DNA from 2 places in the Dehalococcoides mccartyi 195 genome. Region 1 is predicted to be linked to the other one. Evidence: riboswitches for the same ligand, from Rfam matches in the RefSeq annotation. Region 1 holds a riboswitch; the other holds the start of a gene.
What was found. Region 1 has a riboswitch for cobalamin ahead of DET_RS03585 (ABC transporter substrate-binding protein). Riboswitches for the same ligand answer to the same signal wherever they lie in the genome.
Positions count from the first base shown of each region.

Region 1 (10,980 bases):
TACCTGTATTTGGATAAACTGGCTAAAAATGCCTCCAAAGAAGCGGGTATTTAGCCCTCTTTTTCAGCCTGAAGCAGCTTTTCCAGGCGGCGTTTGTGCCGTTCTTCGCCGGTAAAGCGGGCATTTAAAAAGGCCGTAATAATCTCTTTGGCTACTTCAATGCCTATTACCCTGGCCCCTAAACAAAGCACGTTCATATCATCATGCTCCACCCCCTGGTGGGCGGAGTAAACATCGTGGCAGAGGCCGGCCCTGACGCCTTTGATTTTATTGGCGGTGATACAGGCGCCCACCCCGCTGCCGCAGATGATAATGCCGCGGTCTGTCTGCCCGCAGGCAACCTTTCGGGCCACCGCTAAAGCAAAATCAGGATAGTCATCAGCACTATCATAGGTACATGCCCCCAAATCCAGCACCTTTATCCCCAATTGATTTAAAAAGGGTAAGAGGTCTGTTTTCAGGCCGTAACCGCCGTGGTCTGCCCCGATGGCAACAGAGATATTACTCATCTTCATTCTCCAAAAGCTTTAAAGCCTTTTCAGCCATATTTTCCGGGGTTAGCCCAAAGTGTTGGTAAAGCACAGGCGCCGGGGCTGATGCCCCGAAATGGTCAATGGAAATAATATCACCGTTTGCGCCCAAATATTTGCACCATCCCTGTGCACTGCCGGCTTCTATTATTACCCGCGGCAGGGAAGCGGGCAAGATGCTCTGGCGGTAGGTCCGGGGTTGGGCCTCAAAAAGCTGCCACGAAGGGAAGGATACTACCCTTGACGAGACGCCTTTATTTTTAAGTATTTCAGCCGCCTGAACGGCTATGCTTACTTCTGAGCCGCTGGCTACCAGGGCAACCTGCGGGCGGGAATCTGTTTCTGCCAGTATATATGCCCCTTTGGCCAAGTTTACGGAATTTGCCTGTGAGTTATCTAAGAGAGGCAGTTTCTGGCGGGAGAGGGCAATGGCGGTCGGGCCGTCCTTGCGGAGTATGGCCGTTTTCCATGCCTGGGCTGTTTCATACGAATCTGCCGGGCGGATAGTAACCAGACCGGGCACCGAACGTAAACCGGCCAGCTGTTCAATAGGCTGGTGGGTAGGGCCGTCCTCTCCCAGACCGATAGAGTCATGGGTAAAAATATAAATAACCCTTTGACCCATAAGGGATGCCAGCCTTACCGCCGGACGCATGTAATCATAAAATATAAGGAAAGTGGCAACATAAGGTATAATCCCGCCGTGGAGAGCCAGCCCGTTGGCTATTGCTCCCATGGCGTGTTCACGTACGCCGAAATGGATATTCCGCCCCTCATAATGCGGCGGTTCATATTCGCCGCCGTCTTTGATAACAGTTTTGTTAGACGGGCTGAGGTCTGCCGAACCGCCCATAAGGGCTGGCAGGCGGGAAGCCAGTGTATTTATAATCAAACCGGAAGCCTCGCGGCTGGCCATAGCCTTGTCAAAAAGTTTATCCAGCTCATTATCCCAGTTGTCTGGCAGCTTACCAGAAAGCCTGTCCTGCAAAAGGGCGGCTTTTTCGGGATAACGGCTTGAATAGTAGTCCAGCTTGGATTGCCAAACCTGCTGGGCTGTTTTGCCTTTATCCAGTGCCATGCGGAATTCCGCCAGAGCTTCAGGCGGTATTACAAAAGGCTCGTAATCCCACCCTAAAGATTTGCGGCTTTTGGCCACTTCGTCTGTTCCCAGCGGCTCACCATGGGCAGAGGCCTTGCCGGCCTTGTTCGGGCTGCCAAAACCGATAACTGTTTTACAGATAATCAGGCTGGGGCGGGCGGAATCTGACTGGGCTTCTTTGATAGCCCCTGAAACTGCCTCAGGGTTAAGCCCGTCTACCGGGCCAATTACCTGCCAGCCGTAACTTTCAAAACGCAGAGCCGTATTTTCGGTAAAAGCCAGCTCTGTTGAACCTTCAATAGATATTTCATTATCGTCATACAGGTAAATCAGCTTACCCAGTGCCAAATGCCCCGCCAAAGAGGCGGCTTCCGAGGCTACGCCCTCCATCAAATCCCCGTCAGAGACTATGCCGTAGGTATAATGGTCTATTATTTTGCAATCCGGCTGGTTAAAAACCGCGGCCAGATGGGCTTCGGCCATAGCCATACCCACACCGCTGGCAAAACCCTGCCCAAGCGGGCCGGTAGTCATCTCAACGCCGGGGGTCAGGCCGTATTCCGGGTGCCCCGGGGTTTTACTGCCCCACTGGCGGAAATTTTTAAGCTCATCCAGCGGCAAATCATAACCGGTAAGGTGGAGAAGTGAGTAAAGCAAGGCTGAGGCATGGCCGGCAGAAAGTATGAAACGGTCACGGTTAGGCCAGGCCGGGTCTTGGGGGTTATGCTTGAGGAAATTTTGCCACAGGGCATAGGCCATAGCGGCCATACCCATAGGTGCTCCGGGATGCCCCGAATTTGCCTTCTGAACGGCGTCTACCGCAAGAAAGCGCAGGGCATTTATACATAAACTATCTGATTTTGTATTTGACATGGCGTTTAATTTTAACGTTTAGCGGGCTCTTTTTCAAATCTGGTCTAAACCTGCCAGCCATTTTTGTGTATATGGCTTTCCAAATATCGCCCGGCCGGAGGTTTTACCTCCCCCTTCTTGCCAATGGCTATAAGGCTAAGCGGAGAGATATTGGCCGGAAGGTTTAAAAGCTGTGAGATGCCCTTTTTCCGTTCCTCACGGGGGTGCAGCCCCAGCCAGCAGGCACCTAAGCCCAAAGCCTCGGCCGCCAGCAGGATATTCTGGCTGGCGGCAGCGCAGTCCTGTATCCAGTAACCGGGTTTGGTTTCGGCGCTTGTATCTGCACAGACCATAATAGCCATGGGGGCTTCTTTCAGCATTTTAGAGTAGGGGTGAATGTCGGGTATTTTATCAAGTATGCGGCGTTCATCTATAACTACAAAATGCCAGACTTGCTGGTTTCCGGCGGAAGGGGCGGCCATGCCTGCCCTCAAAAGGGTATCCAGTTCGGAGGGGCTTACATCTCCGTTTTGATAGTGGCGGGTGCTTCGGCGGCTGAATATTGCTTCAAGTGTGTCCATTTCATACTCCTTGACGAATACTGTTATCTCTTTATATCATATCGTATTATGATCTGCTAAATACTTCCCGAATGTCAGGGGCTTAAGTGCCCGGTTTTCCATTTTTTAAAATAAAAGGGGAAGTTTGTGTTTAAAAAACTGGCAGATATAAATAATAAGCCTGAGTTATATCAGCAGTACAGTGCGCCTGTACTCTGGAATGACCCTCATATCTCCTCCCGTATGCTGGAGTTTCACCTCAACCCGGATATTGAGCCTGCATCACGCAAAGCAGTCTTCATTGAAAAATCTGCCCGCTGGATAGCAGAATATTTTGGTTTGGGTGACGGCAAGCGGGTCTGTGATTTCGGTTGCGGGCCGGGGCTTTATACCAGCCATTTGGCGGCTGCGGGTGCAGATGTGACCGGTATAGATTTTTCAAGCCGCTCTATAGCTTATGCCCGTGAATCCGCATCTGCCCATAATCTGGATATCCATTATATAGAGCAAAACTATCTGGAGTTTGCTGCCCCGAAGAAGTTTGACCTGATAACTCTTATCTACTGTGATTACTGCGCGCTCAGCCCGGCCCAGCGTTGCCGGCTTCTTTCGGTCTGGCGGAAATGCCTGAAAGATGGCGGGCAGATATTGCTGGATGTATTTTCTCTTTCAGCTTACGAAGGGCGGGCGGAAAGTGCAGCTTACGGACACCGCTTGATGGACGGCTTCTGGTCAGGCCATGATTATTTCGGCTTTGTTAACACTTTTAAATATCCGCTCGAAAAAGTAGTGCTGGATAAATACACTATTATAGAGGCGGATAGGGAGTGGCAGGTCTTCAACTGGCTGAAGTATTTTTCTGCCGCAGAGCTGAAAGACGAGTTAGCCGAAAACGGGTTTGAGGTAACAGGTGTATTTTCAGATGTTGCCGGGAAGGTTTACTGCGAAACTTCACCTGAAATTGCCGTAGTTGCCCGCAAGAAAAACTAACTTATTAGCTAGGATACTGGTTTTAACAGCCGCAGTTTTTGAGTCTGCGGCTGTTTTATTGATTGAGATAAACCCGTTTATTAGGTAAAATGGTTTGCAGTTATATATCCTTAAACCTTACAAGAGAGAAGCGAGCGTAATGATAAAACCAACCAAGCTGATTCCGCCTTTTCCCCAGATGACAATAGGGGTTATGGGTTCTGCCGGCGGGGCAATGTCTGATGAAACCAAAAAAATCTACGTTGTCTGGGTGAGTGCATAGCCAAGCGTAAACATGTACTTATTACCGGTGCCTGTCCCGGTATGCCCCATGAAACTGTGCTGGGGGCTAAGGAAGAAGGCGGAGTAGTAGTGGGTATTTCTCCGGCCCTCAATCTGGAAGAACACGTAGAAAAATACCATTCTCCCACCCGCGGATATGACGCCATTATCTATACCGGCTCAGGTCTGATGGGACGGGAGATTGAAAATATCCGCAGCTGTGACGTAGTTATATTTGCCGGGGGGCGCTCCGGCACTCTGGGTGAGTTTGCCATAGCTTATGACGAAGGCAAGGTTATAGGCGTGTTGCGGGGGAGCGGCGGTATTGCTGACCATCTGGACAAGATTATTGCCATGGTGGACAAGGAAACCGGTGCCCGGGTCTACTACGAATCAGACCCGCATAAACTGCTGGACGTACTGGAAGCAGTTTACCGGGAACGTATTTTCCCCAGGCATAAGCTTCTGCTGGAAAACCACAGCCCTGACGGTATTTACGACGGCTAATCTAATTTTAATCTGAAAGGGATTTAGTTTCTAAATCCCTTTTTTATGTCCCCGGAATGCTTGGGATAGGGGGTCTGTCAAAGCAGGTTTACGGGTCTGGTTTCCCTGAGAATATATTTCAGGTTTTTCGTTTATGTATTGACTAAACAAAATAACTGGAGTAAACTAAAATTTAGTTGAATATATGACGGGATAGCTATGAGTGCAAGACCGGTGCGAATCCGGCGCAGTACCGCCTACTGTGACCGAGGGGAGACCTTCGGGAGCCAGAACCTCAAATTCCGTTACCAGGCACTCCGCGGAATAGGGAGGGTAGTCATTTTAAAGTGACTGAAATACCTTTGTCCGATGAGGCAGAGGTATTTTTTATGTCTGGCAGAGTATATAAAAAATAACAGGGCCTTGAACTTTGAGTGCAAGACCGGTGCAATTCCGGCGCAGTACCGCCTGCTGTAATGGGGCAAATACCCCGAAGTCAGAACTTCAAAGTTCGGTTTTAGAGGCTCTCCGCGGTAAGAGGAGGTACGTGGCCATGCAGAAAAACTTGTAAGAGGAAACAGTTTTGCCCGTGGTTTTGGTTTCCGATATTAAAAATGAATGGAGCAGTTATGCTGAGTGATATTAAAATGAAACTTAACAGTAAGAGTGCCCGCTTGGGTACGGCTGTTGCCAGTATCTTCTTAAGTTTGGTTTTGCTGCTGGGTTTGGCAGGCGGCTGTAAAACGGCAGACGATACCGAAAATGAAGATGATACCCCGGTAGTAACCGAAGTAAGCTATCCCTTGACAGTGACAGACCAGCTGGGCAGGACGGTAACTATTCAGTCCGAACCCCAGACTATAGTCTCTCTTTCCCCCAGCAATACCGAAACTATTTATGCTATGGGACTGGAAGATAAACTGGTGGGTGTGACTACTTACTGCAACTACCCTGAGGCCGCCGCAGATAAGCCCAAGGTGGGCGGTTTTTCAACCGTAGATGTTGAAGCGGTGACTGCTATAGGACCTGATATTATTCTGGCCTCCAATCTTCATGAATCTACCGTTATCCCTCAGCTTGAACAGCTGGGTCTGACTGTGATAGCTATCAGCCCGGATAATCTGGAAGAAGTAATCTCATCTATTGAGCTTATTGGCAAATGCCTTAATCAGGTTGAAAAAGCCAATTCGCTGGTAGACGGGATGCAAACCCGTATAGATGCGGTAACAGCCAAGGTCAAAAACCTGTCTGACAGTCAGAAACCGCGTGTTTTATACATTGTCTGGCATGAACCTCTTATGAGTGTTGGTTCTACTGCCTTTATAACCGGCTTGATTACTGCTGCCGGAAGCGTTAGTATTACTGCTGATTCTGTAGAAGCTTATCCTACCATTAGTTTGGAAACAGTACTCGGGGCTAATCCCCAGGTGATAGTGGTGGGTACCGGTATGGGTTCAGGGGCGGATGCGCCGCTGATTTTTATGCAGGATGAGCCCCGTCTGGCGGCTATTGATGCCAGAATAAACGGCAATATATATAGTATCAATACAGACCTTATCGGCCGTACCGGCCCGCGGATTGTAGATGCTCTGGAGCAGCTGGCCCAGATGCTCCACCCTGAAATATTCGGGGCTTTCAGCGGATAAAGAATTCGGCTGGGGCAGGTATATACCTGCCCCACAGTTTTGCAGGTAAGAATGGGTGTTAATACAAGTCTGAATAAAGAAAACTGCCCGGCAGTACCCGGCGGTCTGCACCCTCACTAGCAGGGCAGGCTTTATGCAATGCTCGGGTTGCTTGGATTGCTGCTGCTGGCGGCAATCTTTGCTATTTCATTCGGCTCGGTTGAAGTGCCGTTTTTTACCACTATATCCATTATAATTTCAAAAATCCCCTTTATACATATCAGCCCTGACTGGACTGTAAATACCCAGACTATTATTTGGGATATCCGTTTGCCCAGAGTCCTGCTGGCCGGAGTGGTGGGTATGGCTTTGGCTGTGGCCGGGGCTACATATCAGGGGCTTTTCTGTAACCCTCTGGCAGACCCTTATCTTATCGGTGTGGCCCAAGGGGCGGCGGTAGGCGCTGTACTGGGGCTGATACTAGGTATCGGTTTTGATATACTGGGTATTTTCGCAACCCCGCTGTTTGCCTTTGTGGGGGCGTTCGGGGCGGTAGGTGTTGTGTATATGCTGGCCAGGGTGGGAAACCGCCTTACGGTTACCACTTTGATACTGGCCGGTGTGGCACTGGGCTCATTCCTTACGGCTGTTGTATCGTATTTGATTACGGTCAGCGGCGACAAGATTCACTCTGTTATGTTCTGGCTGATGGGCAGTTTTTCTATGGCTGCCTGGGACAGTGTAAAAATAGTTGTACCTATTGTAATCATAGGTACTATAGTTATACTTTTATTTGCCCGTTCGCTGAACCTTATTCAGCTGGGTGAAGAGCAGGCTCAGGAACTGGGGGTAGATGTGGAGCGGATGAAAATCTTCCTCCTTACGGCAGCTACCCTGATAACAGCCGCAGCGGTATCTTTTGTGGGTATTATCGGTTTTGTGGGTATTATAGTTCCCCACGCCGTGAGACTAATCTGGGGGGCGGATTACCGTTTCCTGCTGCCGCTTTCGGCTCTGGTGGGGGCGGTATTTATGATAATGGCTGACATTGCCTCCCGTACGTTGGTTGCTCCCAATGAAATCCCGGTGGGGGCTATTACGGCACTGGTGGGTGCGCCCTTTTTCCTGTATTTGCTTAGAAAACGCACCCGAATGCTCTTTTAGGTATATGAAAAATGTTTGAACTTGAAGTCCGGGATATAACCCTGGCCTATGGTGCGGTTGATGTTTTGAGGAATGTCAGCTTTAAAACCATGCCCGGTGAAATGATAGGCTTGGTAGGGCTGAATGGTTCAGGCAAGTCTACCCTGATAAAATCTTTGGCCAGAGTTATAGAGCCGCGTCTGGGGCATATTTACATAAACGGGCGTGATTCGCGTACTATTCCCCGCCTGGAGCTGGCTAAGATGGTAGGGGTTGTGCCTCAGATACCGGTACTTCCCAGCGCTTTTACCGCTTTTGAGATTGTCCTGATGGGCCGAAACCCTCATATGGGAACGTTTCAATATGAAAGCCGCAAGGATATTGCCATTGCCTGGGAGGCGATGGAGAGGGCAGGGGTACTGCATCTGGCTGAAAGACAAATAGGCGAACTTTCGGGTGGTGAAATACAAAGTGTAGTCATTGCCCGTTCGTTATGCCAGAAAACCGAGGCTATTTTGCTGGATGAGCCTACTTCCAATCTGGATATAGGCCGCCAGATAGAGGTACTTGACCTTATAAAATCAGAGTGCCGCGAACGGAATATTACCGTAATTGCCGCCCTGCACGACCTTAATCTGGCTGCCCACTATTGTGAAAGGCTGATACTTATTGATCACAACGGCATTCATGCAGACGGCAGTCCGGCCGAGGTAATAACCACTGAAAATATCAGCCGTGTTTACGGCCCCGGCAGTTATGTCCATACTCATCCCCTAAGCGGACTTCCGGCGGTACTGCCGCGTTTAGGTAATACCCGCTGTGCAAACGGCGAAAAGGGAGGCACGGGTGCCCGCTGAGAAGGTAAATATCCGGACAGTTGCCGAATTTCACGGCATAAAGGCCGAGGTTATTGAGCATGAGGTCTGGGGTGTTCCCGCCAATGCTTTAGTGGTTACTTTTCCCGAAGAACGGCGGGCACTTTCCGGCAGGCAGGGTTACCGCAAGGTCAAGGCAGTCTGCAATATTTATCTGCCGGATGCTATCTGGCCGCGTCTGCATAATGATAAATTAAGCTGGAATGGCTATTACCGTCAGGTTTTTTCCAAAGCCCTGAGTGCTATCGGCATTCCCCTTTCCAAAGTGCTGGTTTTATCCACCGGGGTTACCATGGACCATCTGGCCTTCCATGAAGAAAAACAGGGTGATTTATGGGTGGTGGTTCTGGCTACCGCCGGGGTGGAGTCTAATGCCTTACGCATTGGGCAGGATAAGTCTTCGGGTATTGACCGTAACGGCAAGTTCAAACCCTTCGGCACTATAAATACTATTATTCTTACCAGTGAAAGCCTGCCGCAGTCTGCTCTGGCTTCCTGTTTTATAACCGCTACTGAGGCGAAGACTATCGCTTTGGATGAACTGGGTGTCATGAGTGCTTATACCCCCGGCCTAAAAGCCAGCGGCACCGGCACTGACCAGATAGTGGCAGTTTCCGGCACAGGTGACAAGGCAACCTACGTGGGCGGGCATACTTTGCTGGGTGAACTGATGGGGCGGAGTGTTACCCTGGCTATAAAAGAAGCCCTGACCAAGCGTATGGCCAGCAGAAAAGGGCATTAGGTTGGAAGTCCTTTTTATATTCCTGCTGGCGCTCATTATTGATTTGGTTTTTGGAGACCCGCCTAATGCTTTTCATCCGGTAGCCTATATGGGCAGGGTAATTGCCCTTTTTGAGCGGGCAGGGTTTAAGGGCGGTAGGGTCTACCAGTTTGTTTACGGTATAGTCATGGTTTTTATTGCCATGGCACTTTTTTTTATACCGGTATATTTTCTGCTGGACTGGCTGCATGGAGTAAACAGTGTAGTTTACATAATAGTGTCGGCCGTTTTACTCAAGATGTGTTTTACGGTAACCGGCTTGCGTAAGGCCGCTTTGCTGATTAAACAATTGTTAGAAAAAGATGACATTGCCCAGGCCCGTTTTGAGCTCCGCTCACTGGTTTCACGTGATACCTCCAAACTGCCTCAGCCCAAACTGGTGGCGGCGGCGGTGGAATCTGTGGCGGAGAGTATCGGAGACGGGTTTGTGGCGCCGCTCTTTTTCTTTCTGATATTCGGCGTGCCCGGTGTTATGGCCTACCGGGTAGTTAGCACCTTTGACAGCATGGTGGGTTACCGCGGCAAATACGAATATCTGGGCAAGTTTGCCGCCAGATTTGATGATGTGCTTAATTTTATTCCGGCCAGACTGTCTGCCTTGTGCATACTGATTGCCAGCTTATTTGGGCGTTACAGCCCGGCAGGGGCATGGCGGATAATGTGGCGTGACCACGCCAAGACCCAAAGCCCCAATGCCGGCTGGCCAATGGCGACTGCGGCCGGTGCCCTTGAAGTTTGTCTGGAAAAAGTGGGACACTACTCACTGGGGGATAATATCAGGGAGCTTGTTCCCCAAACTATCAGCCGTTCGCTGCTGCTTATAAACAGTGCGGCCTTTATCTGGGTTTTAATAAGCGCGGGAGTGATTTATTTTGTCCGTATCGCCTAAGCCGCAGGTAGAAAAATTAAAGCCGTGTTACCACGGCGGGCCGAACTATGCCGAGCTTAGAAAACTGGGTATCAGCCCGGATGCGGTTATGGATTTTTCGGTAAGCTCAAATCCCTATCCGGCACCTGTTGAGCTCAAAAACGCCCTTTGCTCTTTGGTTATTGACCGCTACCCTGATTCAGATTCTGCCGAACTAAAAGAATACCTGGCAGGCAGGCTTTCACTTAAGCCCGAAAACCTGATTATGGGCAACGGCTCTATGGAAATTATCCGTCTGGTTGCCGGGGCATATTTCGGGGTGGGGGATACGGTTTTAATACTCAAACCCACCTTCGGGGAATATGAACTGGCAGCAGAAGTGGCCGGTGCGGATATAATTGAGCAGTGGGCAGACGAAGAGAGCGGCTTTAAGTTTGATTTGGATTTAACCTGCCGCATTATTAAAAAACACCAGCCCAAAGCGGTATTTATCTGCAATCCCAATAACCCTACCGGGGTTTATCTTTCCAAAGCGGATATTGAAAAAGTGCTGAGCGTCTGCACTGATACCCTGCTGGTGCTGGACGAAGCTTATATAGCCTTTGCTGAAGGCGGCTGGAAATCAACAGATTTGCTCGAAACGGGCAATATTATAGTTATCCGCTCTATGACCAAAGATTGCGCTTTGGCCGGGCTGAGGCTTGGTTATGGCATGGCTTCGGCGGAGATAATAACCAACCTCAAAAAGGTCTGTCCGCCGTGGAATGTTAATTCTGCCGCCCAGAAAGCCGGGCTTGTTTGCCTGTGTCACCCCAGCTATCTGGCGGAATCTGAGAAAAAGATAAAGGCCTCTAAGGAGTATCTCAGGCAGGGTTTTGCAGGCTTGGGCTTTAGAGTGCTGCCCTCCGAG
Region 1 is NC_002936.3:625,212-636,191, forward strand. Features, by position in the region: gene DET_RS03555 (ribulose-phosphate 3-epimerase) at 1-54, shown strand, start outside; gene rpiB (ribose 5-phosphate isomerase B) at 51-509, opposite strand; gene tkt (transketolase) at 502-2,502, opposite strand; gene DET_RS03570 (nitroreductase family protein) at 2,547-3,062, opposite strand; gene DET_RS03575 (class I SAM-dependent methyltransferase) at 3,189-4,031, shown strand; gene DET_RS08850 (hypothetical protein) at 4,171-4,293, shown strand; gene DET_RS03580 (hypothetical protein) at 4,314-4,799, shown strand; cobalamin riboswitch at 4,959-5,094, shown strand; cobalamin riboswitch at 5,185-5,303, shown strand; gene DET_RS03585 (ABC transporter substrate-binding protein) at 5,408-6,424, shown strand; gene DET_RS03590 (FecCD family ABC transporter permease) at 6,563-7,567, shown strand; gene DET_RS03595 (ABC transporter ATP-binding protein) at 7,579-8,403, shown strand; gene DET_RS03600 (adenosylcobinamide amidohydrolase) at 8,393-9,163, shown strand; gene DET_RS03605 (cobalamin biosynthesis protein) at 9,165-10,091, shown strand; gene DET_RS03610 (pyridoxal phosphate-dependent aminotransferase) at 10,075-10,980, shown strand, end outside.

Region 2 (10,980 bases), 510 kb from region 1:
TGGGTTCGTCCATAAAGAGTATGCTGGGGGTGTTTACCAGGGAGCGGGCTATCATAAGGCGCTGTTTCATGCCCTTGGAGTAACCGGCCACCTTGTCTTTTTCCCGTCCGGCCAGCCCCACCCTTTTTAAAAGGGCATAACCGTCAAAGTTTTTCACCCCGAAAAGGTCAGCAAAAAGCTGGAGGTTTTCCAGAGCGGTCATTTGTTCGTACAGATTGGTCTGTTCAAAACAGATGCCTATCCGCCGGTGGATTTCCTCGGTATCCTTGGCCACATCAAATCCCAGCAGGGTAGCCCGGCCGTCCTTCGGTTTGAGCTGGCCGGTCAGCATTTTCTGAGTGGTGGTTTTACCTGCCCCGTTGGGACCCAGAAAACCCAGAATTTCACCCTATCCAACCTCAAAACTTATCCCGTTTACCGCTTTGAGGTCTCCGTACCAGTAGCTTAGCTTTTCTACTGAAATTGATATTTGACTCATCAGTTACTCCTTCAGCCGGTTTTTGCCTGAATATTTTGGCGGGTTGGAATAGGGCAGGCATCGTTTTTGAAAAAGCCGTACATCATTATCCGGGAAAGCCCCATCATCAGGTTTATTTTGTCTTTGGAGGGTTCAAATAAGGCGGCGTTGGCATTAAAGCCGTCACGCATTATTTTAAGGTAAATAAAGGCGGTTTCTTCGGAGATGGACGGGTCTACGTATCCTTCGGCTTTGCCGTCCGCTATCAGTTTCTGCCACATGGGCTGAATTTCTTTCTGGTAGATTTCCTGTATCAGAGCGGCCACATCATCGTCCATGTACACCAGTTTTTTCAGTATCTCTTCCGGCATTTTTCCGGCCATATCATTTTTGTTGGAGAGTATCAGCTGTATTTTGTCAGGGAAGGGCAGGGAGCCGGCCATAATGCTTTTTGCCTGAGCAATGTTGTCATCTATTATTTTTTTTACTACCCCCTGTACCAAAGCTTTTCTGCCCCCGAAATTGTTGTAAATGGTAGTGGGGGAAACTCTGGCCTTGCGGGCAATATCTTCCATACTTACTTTGCCGGCATCATGTGAGTTCAAAAAAAGGTGGGTGGCGGCCGAGATTATTTTGTCACGGCTGGCAGTGCTCTATTTGGTTCTGGTCAAGGGAATTTGCTCCCCCTTTGGAATATAATACTGTAGTAATGCTATAACTTTACTACAATTAAGTCAATATCTTCCGGGAAATATTTTTTGCGAACAGGTGCTGCCATAGGGAATAGTCAAGTGGTTTAAATACAAAAGGGGGCTTTTAGCCCCCCGTTTTATTTCAGATGGTGCGGTATCTAAACCAGCATTTCGTCACGTACCACCTTAGCGGCCTGGGGTTTGGCAAACATATCCATAAGGGTCAGGGCAAAATCCATGGCGGCCTGGGGGCTTCGCCCGGTAATAAGTTTGCCTTCCACCTTTACCCGCAGGTCACAGGCAGTACAGCCTTTTAGCAGGTGCTTAACCCCCGGATATATGGCAACTTCTTTGCCGTTTATTACCCCGGCCCGGGAAAGGACGGCCGGCCCGGCGCAGATAGCTGCCAGATATTTGCCTTCGGCGTGGGCGCTGCGGATAAGCTCAAGCACCCGCTGGTCTTTGCCCATATTTATAAAGCCGGGATTGCCGCCGGGCAGAACCAGCACTTCGTAGTCGCTGCTTTTCAGCTCATCTATACCCAAATCCGGCATGATGCGGATTCCCCTTGAGCCGCCGGTAAGACCGTTTTTAAGCCCCACTATTTTTACCTCAAGGTCTGCCCGCCGGAGGATATCCGTAATGGTGCAAAACTCTATTTCTTCAAAACCTTCGGCTAACAAAACGGCAAAACGGCTCATATTTTCCTCCGAAAACGAATAAAAATAGTTATGCCCGCACGCGGTCGAGTAATACCTTTGGAGGGTTAACATTATATTCCAGAAACACGCCGAAGTGAAATCTGCCGTTTCAGCTATAAAAGCATAGCCTTTCAAGCCTTGTTAATGAACGGCTAATGCTTGCCGTTTCTTGACAGTCCAATGGGGCTAAGATAGAATTAACTTCACTTCCAGCTTTTTTGCCTCAGTATTTTCAGATGTCCTTTCTGAGCTAATAGCAACCGGATTACTAATATAGACGGTAGGTTAATAATATGGGTATAAAGATAACAGATACCACTCTGCGGGATGCGCACCAGTCACTGATAGCTACCCGGATGCGTACCCGTGACATGATTGATATTGCCGCCAAGCTGGATAAGGTCGGCTTTTATTCACTGGAGGTCTGGGGCGGCGCTACCTTTGACTCCTGCATCCGCTTCCTGAACGAAGACCCTTGGGAACGCCTGCGCCTTATACGCCAGAAAGCTCCCAATACCCCCCTCCAGATGCTTCTCCGCGGGCAGAATCTGGTGGGATACTGTCACTATGCAGATGATGTAGTGCGTGAGTTTGTCCGTTTGTCCGTTAAAAACGGCATAGATATTTTCCGGGTTTTTGATGCCCTGAATGATACCCGCAATATGGAAGTTTCCGTTCAGGCGGCCAAAGAACTTAAGGCTCACGTTCAGGGTACTATCTGCTATACCACCAGCCCCATTCACACCGTAGAAAATCTGGCCGAGATGGCAGTGGAACTGGAAAAGATGGGCTGTGATTCTATCTGTATTAAAGACATGGCCGGGCTTATTACCCCCACCGCTGCCGCCCAGCTGGTAAAATCTATAAAAGCCAAGGTCAAACTGCCGGTAGACCTCCACTCCCACTGCACCAGCGGCATGGCACCTCTGGCTTATTATGCCGCGGCCGAGGCCGGGGTGGATATAATAGACACCGCCTTCTCCGCCTTTGCCTGGGGTACGTCCCAGCCCACTACCGAAAGTTTCGTGGCCGCTTTTCAGGGTACGAAACTGGATACCGGGCTTAATCTGGAACTGATGAGCGAAATAGGTGAGGAGTTTAATAAAATAAGCTCTACTTACCGCTGCCTTTATACCTGCGAAGCCACCCAGCCGAGTATCGGGGTGCTTCTCCACCAGATACCCGGCGGTATGATTTCAAATCTGGTCAGCCAGCTTCGCCAGCAGAATGCCTTTGACAAACTGCCGCAGGTACTGGCCGAAGTACCCAAAGTAAGGGCGGATTTGGGCTACCCCCCGCTGGTTACCCCGTCAAGCCAGATTGTAGGCACGCAGGCTATTTTAAATGTGCTGAGCGGTGCCCGCTACAAACAGGTTACCAAAGAAACTAAAAATTACCTGCTGGGGTATTACGGCAAAATACCCGGTGCGGTAAATGAAGAAATACGCAAAGCTATTATCGGTGATGAAAAACCCATTAGTGTCAGGCCGGGGGCTTTGCTTGAGCCGGAACTGCCCAAGATGAAGGCCGAAGGTGAAAAGCTGGGTATACTCAAAACCGAAGAAGACCTTTTGACTTATGCCATGTACCCTGAGGTAGCGGCCAAGTTCCTCAAGGGTGAGTGCAAGGAAGAGTGCCTTTTGCCGTCCACCCCTGAAGCAGCCAAAGTTGAAGCCAAAACCGAAGCTAAATCCGCTCCGGTCTTTAATGGTTCGGCTGAATACAGCGTTGAGGTAGACGGAGAAGTCTTTACGGTCAAGGTTTCCGCTAAGGCCGGTGCGGTTGGCGAAGCCCCCAAAGCTGCCAAGCCTACGGCCTCACACCCCGGGGCAGTTGTCTCCCCCATGCAGGGTATGCTCCTTTCCCTGAAGGTGAAGGAAGGGGACAAGGTTAGCGAAGGTGAAGTGGTGGCCACCATTGAGGCTATGAAGATGGAAAACGATGTTACCGCCGCTGTCAGCGGGGTAGTTTCAGAGATATATGCTTATGAGGGCGAAGTGGTGGGCAGCAAAGACGTAATTATGGTGATTGAGCCAGATGCTAAATAAAATACTGGTTGCCAACAGGGGTGAGATAGCCATACGTATTATGCGCGCCTGCCGTGAGCTGGGCATAAAGACTGTTGCCGTTTATTCCGATGCTGACAAAGGCGCTCTTTTTGTAAAGTATGCAGACGAAGCTTATCATATTGGCCCTTCCCAGCTGTCTGAGAGCTATCTGAATATAAAAAAGATAGTCTCGGCTGCCAAAAAAGCGGGGGTAGACGGGGTTCACCCCGGATACGGTTTTTTATCTGAAAACCCCGGTTTTGCACTGGCTCTGGAAAAGGCCGGCATCAAGTTTATAGGCCCCAGCAGCCGGGTTATAGAGCTGATGGGCAACAAGATTGCCGCCAGACGTGAAATGAAAAAAGCGGGTGTGCCGGTACTGCCCGGTACCGAGGGCTGTGTTTCCGGTATTGAGCAGGCCACCGAAGCGGCCGCGGCTATCGGTTACCCGGTTATTATCAAACCCAGCGGCGGCGGCGGCGGTATCGGTATGCGGGTGGCAAACGGCCCGGACGAGCTTAAAGATGCCATAGAATCCTCCCAGAAAGTAGCCGGAAATACCTTTGGTCTGGCCGAAGTCTATATTGAAAAATACATATCCAATCCCCGCCATATAGAGATACAGATAATGGGTGATTCACAGGGGAATGTGGTTTATCTGGGTGAGAGGGAATGTTCTATCCAGCGGCGTTATCAGAAACTTATTGAAGAAGCCCCTTCACCGGTCATCACCCCCGAACTCCGCAAGAAAATGGGCGAAGTGGCTATCAAGGCCGGCAAGTGGGTTAACTATGAGGGTGCCGGTACTATTGAATTTATCTTTTCAAACGGCCAGTTTTACTTCCTTGAGGCCAATACCCGGGTGCAGGTGGAACACCCTGTTACCGAAATGGTTACCGGCATAGATATAGTCAAAGAACAGATAATGGTAGCCTCCGGAGATGAGCTTTCTTTCAAACAGGAAGACGTCCAGATGCGGGGTTGGGCTATAGAGTGCCGCATAAACGCCGAAGACCCCTTGAATGAGTTTGCCCCCTCGGCGGCCAAACTAAAGGGTTACCGTTCACCCGGCGGTATCGGGGTGCGGGTGGACAGCGGCGTTCATACCCGCTATAACATACCTTACCTGTATGACCCCATGATATCCAAGCTGATTGTCTGGGGACGTACCCGCGAAGAAGCCATAGCCCGTATGCGGCGCGCCCTTTACGAATACATTATAGTAGGGGTGAAGACCAATATCCCCTTCCACAAGGCGGTTCTGGTTAATCCCAATTTTGTGGCCGGGAATTTGCATACCCATTTCATTGAAAAAGAAACCACCCTGCTTGATGAGATGAAGCGTATCATGAGTGAAGAACAGCCGCTGGAAGAGAAGCTGTCCGAAATATTTGACGATACCCGGAGGATTGCCGCTATTGCGGCGGTTGCCGCTCTGACCCAGCTTCCGGCTGAAATTGATGAAGATGAGATAACCGGCGTTTAAAGGTTTTTCTTTAAACGCCCAATCTCTTTCTGGATTTCCTTGTTTTCCCAGTCACTTTCGTCACGCATGAAGCCGAAAACACTCAGGAAGTGAAAAATCAGCCCGATACCCCAGCCCCCCAGGGGGAAAATAAACCAGGGGTATGAACTGCCGGTAAATGCCCAGATACCTATAAGCATCAGGTTTATCACTATATAAACCGACAGGTGATTGTAAAAATCCTTCTTTTCCTTGACCCTTTTCTGGGCAATACGGTAGATTTCGTCATCAGTCAGCTGTTTCATGTTATCTGCCTTCCTTCACCCAGAATTATGCTTTATTTCACTGGGGTTATCAAGCCTTTAGAGCTAAATCCGGGCACAAAAAAACTGCCGGGTTTTAAAGCCGGCAGTCTGCAAATGCTATGAATTATCTGCTATTAGAAAAGTTTAGCCACAGCGGCAGCTATTATCATAAGGCCTATGGCAACAGGCAGAATCCGGATAGCGTAGTTGTAAACGCCGTTCTTTTCCTCCAGAGCGGTTATCTCTGCCTTGCGTTTCTTGGCGGCGGCTTCATAACCATAACCGCTGGTAATGGCATCCCAGTAGCAGGCGTCTACGCACCGTCCGCAGTAGGTGCAGCTGGAGGTATCCAGACTATAGTCATGTACCTGATGAACAATATCACACCGCAGACATCTCTGGGCTTCCTTCTTGGCAGCTTCGGGAGACAGAGTTTTTTCAATCTCCACTTTGTCGCCACCGGCCTGTTTTACCAGACTAAGCTCTACCTGAGAGCGGTTTTGACCCTTAGGTTCGTTAAGGGGTTTGATATTTTTTTCAGGCGGGGCCAGAGTCTCATCCAGATTGCCTTCGCCCCCCAGATATTTGTCAATCAGACCGGCTACCGAACGTCCGGCGGCCATAGCCTCAATGACCGAGCGGGCACCGCTGATGCCGTCACCGGCGGCAAATACGCCGGGCTGGACTACGGAAAGATAATCCGCCCCCGGTTTTTCATTGGGAGTAACCGTAGTGATAACTGTATCTGCCGCTATAAAGCGGCGGGTATCATTTATTATCTCATAATGGAGTTTATTTTCTTTGTCATATCCGTAAGAGCGGATACGGAAAAGTTCTACTCCCTCAATTTTGCCGTCCAGCCTGACCAGCTTTGCAAAATCCAGTGAGGGATGAACAGTCACACCTGCATCTATAGCCCGGTCTACTTCCTCCGGGGAGGCTTCCTTGCTGCCGGCGTGGCGGCTGCAAACCAGATGCACCTCTGAGACCCCCAGGCTCTTAGCGGCAAAGGCACTGTTGTAAGCTTCGCTGCCGCCGCCTATTATTACTACTTTGTCACCCAGGCTTTCTTTGGTGGAGGATTTTATATTCTTAAGGAAATCACTGCCCTGCATCAGGTCTGATTCAACGGTTTCATCACAGGGAAGGAGCAGCCCTTCGTCCAGACCGAGTACGCCGGTGGAAAGCAGAACCGAATCGTAGCCCTGTTTTAACAGGGTCTGTACGGACTGCACCTGGCAGGAGGTATGGATGGTTACGCCCAGGTCGGTGATGGCCTTAATTTCTTTATTGAGTATATCTTTGGGCAGCTGATGCTCGGGTATACTGTAAAACATCTTGCCGCCGGCGTATTCCATAGATTCAAATATAGTTGCTTCGTGCCCCAGCAGGGTCAAAAAGTAGGCTGAGGTAAGCCCGGCTGGGCCGGAACCGATAATAGCTACCTTTTTGCCGGTGGAAGGGGCAATTTTAAGGTTATTTTTCCAACTGCCGTCGTCATTTTCAGCGGCATATCTCTTTAAAGCCCGAATGGCAATAGGCTCGTCAAATTTCTGGCGCTGGCACTCCAGTTCACAGGGGTGGAAACAGACATAACCGCACACTGAAGGGAAGGGTATCTTTTCTCTCATAACAGCAGTGGCAGCCGGGGCGTTGCCCTCAGCTACAAAGCGGACATAGCGGGGGATATCCAATCCGGCGGGGCAGGCGCGGGTGCAGGGAGCGGTGCCGACCCGTTTGGTGGGTGTCTTATCCCTGTCCAGTTTGATAGCATCTACCGGGCAGATGCTGGCACAGCGGTTACATCCGGTGCAGCGGCTCTGTGTCCAGAAAAACTCACTGCCGGCGGTGCGCTTGGTAGAAACTACCTTGCCGTCCTGTTTGATTTCTTCAGCCGGTTCCATTTTGTCTGCAGGTGCTTTTGTTTTGGCCATATATGTCTCTTCTACAAAATATTTAAGCCGATATTTAAAAGACCTAGTTCCTGATATTATACTTGCAACATATAGTACATTGTCAATCTGCAAGCTCACCTGTGAGCCAAACTGCTCTATTCTACCACCCATTTAATTCTTTATCCACCCGGCTTTTGAAGCAGCTGTTTTTTGGGCAAAATGCGGCTAAAATAAGTATTGACAAAACAGAAATAACTAATTAAAATCAAGTCTAATTGAATATGGTCTGCCGGTGCTTTGTAACAAAAGCTTAAAAGGGAAGCCTGTTAGAATCAGGTGCGGTCCCGCCGCTGTATACGGGGACGAAAACTGGAATACGCCACTGTTTCATTAAAATGAAGCGGGAAGGCCCGGTGAGTAGGTTGAGCCGTAAGCCAGAATATCTGCCGGTATAGAGTTTCGCGGAAAATGGCCGTGGGAAATGGTAAATCCCTGAGCCGAAAGGTTTGGGGTTTTATTTTTTTTAATCCTCAAACCTTGGTGGTTTGGGGATTTTTTTATTATGGGGGGAAATATGAAAGCGGTCTTGCTGGAAGAACCGGCTAAACTTAGCCTGGCGGAGGTGGACACTCCGTCCTGCCCCAAGGGTGGTGTGCTCTTGGAGGTAGCCTGCTGTGCAATCTGCGGCACAGACGTAAAGATGTTCCGGCGGGGACACCGTGACCTTAAGTATCCCCGGATACTGGGGCATGAAATAGCCGCTGTGGTAGCCTGCTCTGAACACCCTGATTTCAAGGCGGGTGACAGGGTGCAGGTTTATCCGGGTATTGCCTGCGGGGTCTGCCCGCTTTGCCTGCAGGGCAGGGAGAATTTGTGCGGGCAGGTGAAAATAATCGGTTTTAATTATGACGGGGGCTTGGCCGAATATATGGCACTTCCCCCTGAAAGCCTGCCTGGCGGGCTTAACATAATACCTGAGAATGTTTCAGACGAAGAAGCCTCTCTGGCTGAGCCGCTTGCCAGCTGTATCCACAGCCAGTCTGTTAGCCGGGTGGGGGACGGAGACCGGGTGCTGGTGCTGGGGGCTGGGCCTTTAGGTCTTTTACAGGCCATGCTCGCCCGGCATAACGGGGCGGAAAAGGTGCTTATGGCCGAAGTCCTGCCTGACAGGGTGTGTGGGGCGGAACTGGCCTGCCCTGACGGGGTGATAGATTTGGCAAAGACCAGCCTCAGGCAGGGGGTTTTTGAGCAGACCGGGGGGGCGGGGGTAGATGTGATTTTGATTGCCAGTTCGGGGGTAGAAGTGGGAGAGCTGCCCTCTGTTTTGAGCCCCGGCGGGCGGATAAATTTCTTTTCCGGTCTGCCTAAAGACCGTTCTGAATTCAGCCTGGACGCCAACACTATCCATTACCGGGAGCTGGCCTTGAGCGGCTCTTACGGCTCTACTCCAGCGGATAATACCCGGGCGCTTAGCCTGATAACGGATGGGATTATACCTGTAAAAAGGCTTATCAGCCGGGTAACGGGTATTTCAGATATAGAGGAGGCTTTTCTGGGGGTGGAAAAGCTAAAAGGCCTTAAAACCATTATCAAATTTTAATAAAAAAGAGGGAAACAAAAGTGGACGAAAACAGGGTAAAAAATTTCGGGGCTGTCATAAGCCGCCTTATTTCAAAGGAAAATCTTAACCGTGAAGAAGTAAAAGACTGTTTCTGCCAGATAATGCGGAATGAACAGCCTGACCTCCAGCAGGGTGCCTTTATGGCCGCCCTAACCGCCAAGGGTGAAACAGCACCGGAGATAGCCGGTGTCTGGGAAGCTATATATGAGCAGGATACGGTAAGGGTTAAGCCTTTGGTAAATAAACCTTTGGTGGATAACTGCGGTACGGGCATGGACAGCCTGAAGACCTTTAACATCAGCACGGCTGCTTCCATTGTGGCGGCGGCGGGCGGGGTGGTACTGGCAAAACACGGTGCCAGAGCCCTTTCCGGCAGCTTAGGGACTATTGATATGCTGGAATCACTGGGTGTTGACGTGGAAACAGACGTGGAGACCGTCAGGCGGAGTATTGAAACGGCGGGTATAGGCATTTTTAACGGCATGAGCGCCAAAGTTCACCCCCAGGCTCTTTTCCGTATCCTTTCCCAGATACGTTTCGGGACTACCCTTAATATTGCCGGTTCGCTGGCAAACCCGGCTTTGCCCCGTTATGCGGTCAGGGGGGTATATTCAGCCGAACTATTGCAGCCGGTGGCCGAGGTGATGCGTGAGATAGGTTATAAAAAAGCCCTGGTTATCTACGGCTCTGCCCCCGGCGGCCGGGGAATGGATGAACTTTCCGTTTTGGGCGAAAGCCGCATTGCCGAGCTTGGCGAAGACGGGCAGATTATTAACTACAGCTTGTCTCCGGCAGATTTTGGTTTAAAACCCGGCCGGACGGAGGATATTCTTACTTCGGGTGATAAACAACGCGAAACCCTGCGGCTTCTCCGTATTCTTTCTGGCGGTGAAAACGGGGCTGCTTTTAACGCGGTTTGTCTGAATGCCGCTCCTGTTTTTTATATAGCCGGTGAGGCTGACAGCCTTCAGCAGGGTTATGCTAAAGCGGCGGAGATAATCCGTTCCGGTGCGGCTATTGCCAAGCTCCGGCAGTGGGTGCAGACCCAGAATTCCAACCCCCAAGCCGGTCTTGCCCGGCTGGACAGCCTGCTGGCTGAACTGGACGGAACAAAGGTCAGCTAAGGGTATTTATTTGGGGAAATTTAAAAGCTGGCTTAGAGTGAATCGGTGCTGTTTTTGCAAGCCCACTTGGCTTGCGGGAGAGGTTTAACCCGGGATGACTTAATATACGTGTTTAATACGTATTAGAAGATTAACCGGTGCTTGGGCTGATGCTGTCAGCGGTTGAGGCCGGTTTAATATCCGCAAACGGCAGTTCTATACGGAAAGTAGCCCCGTTGCCGGGGGTGCTTTCCGCTGATATTCTGCCATGGTGTTCCTCAATAATGCCATGGCAGATGGAAAGCCCCAGTCCGGTACCCTTACCGACCTCTTTGGTGGTAAAGAAAGGGTCAAAAATACGTTTGATGTTTTCAGGGCTGATGCCGGGGCCGTTATCTGAAATACTGATTACTGCATAACCTTTGCGGCGGCTGGTTTTTATGGTTATCTGGGGGTGTTCCTTAAGGCGCAGGAAGAACTCTGCGTTGATAATAATATTTATTAAAACCTGCTGTATCTGGAAGACGTCCAGCATTACCCGCGGCAGGTCGGGGTCCAGTTCGGTTATGCAGCGGATATTATTTATCCGGTGGTCATGTTTGCGCAGTTCAAGCACCTTCTGAATGCTCAGGTTTATATCACCGGCTTCGCGGGTAGGGGTTTGCTGACGGGCAAAAGTGAGCAGATTGCGGA
Region 2 is NC_002936.3:114,702-125,681, forward strand. Features, by position in the region: partial or broken gene DET_RS00690 (ABC transporter ATP-binding protein) at 1-478, opposite strand, end outside; gene DET_RS00695 (TetR/AcrR family transcriptional regulator) at 490-1,089, opposite strand; gene DET_RS00700 (DJ-1 family glyoxalase III) at 1,308-1,850, opposite strand; gene oadA (sodium-extruding oxaloacetate decarboxylase subunit alpha) at 2,144-3,898, shown strand; gene DET_RS00710 (acetyl-CoA carboxylase biotin carboxylase subunit) at 3,888-5,384, shown strand; gene DET_RS00715 (2TM domain-containing protein) at 5,381-5,668, opposite strand; gene DET_RS00720 (4Fe-4S binding protein) at 5,803-7,602, opposite strand; cobalamin riboswitch at 7,837-8,029, shown strand; gene DET_RS00725 (zinc-dependent dehydrogenase) at 8,138-9,163, shown strand; gene trpD (anthranilate phosphoribosyltransferase) at 9,184-10,308, shown strand; gene DET_RS00735 (PAS domain S-box protein) at 10,439-10,980, opposite strand, start outside.
Region 2: linked by a shared signal. The riboswitch ahead of DET_RS00725 (zinc-dependent dehydrogenase) and the one ahead of DET_RS03585 (ABC transporter substrate-binding protein) in region 1 are both predicted to bind cobalamin.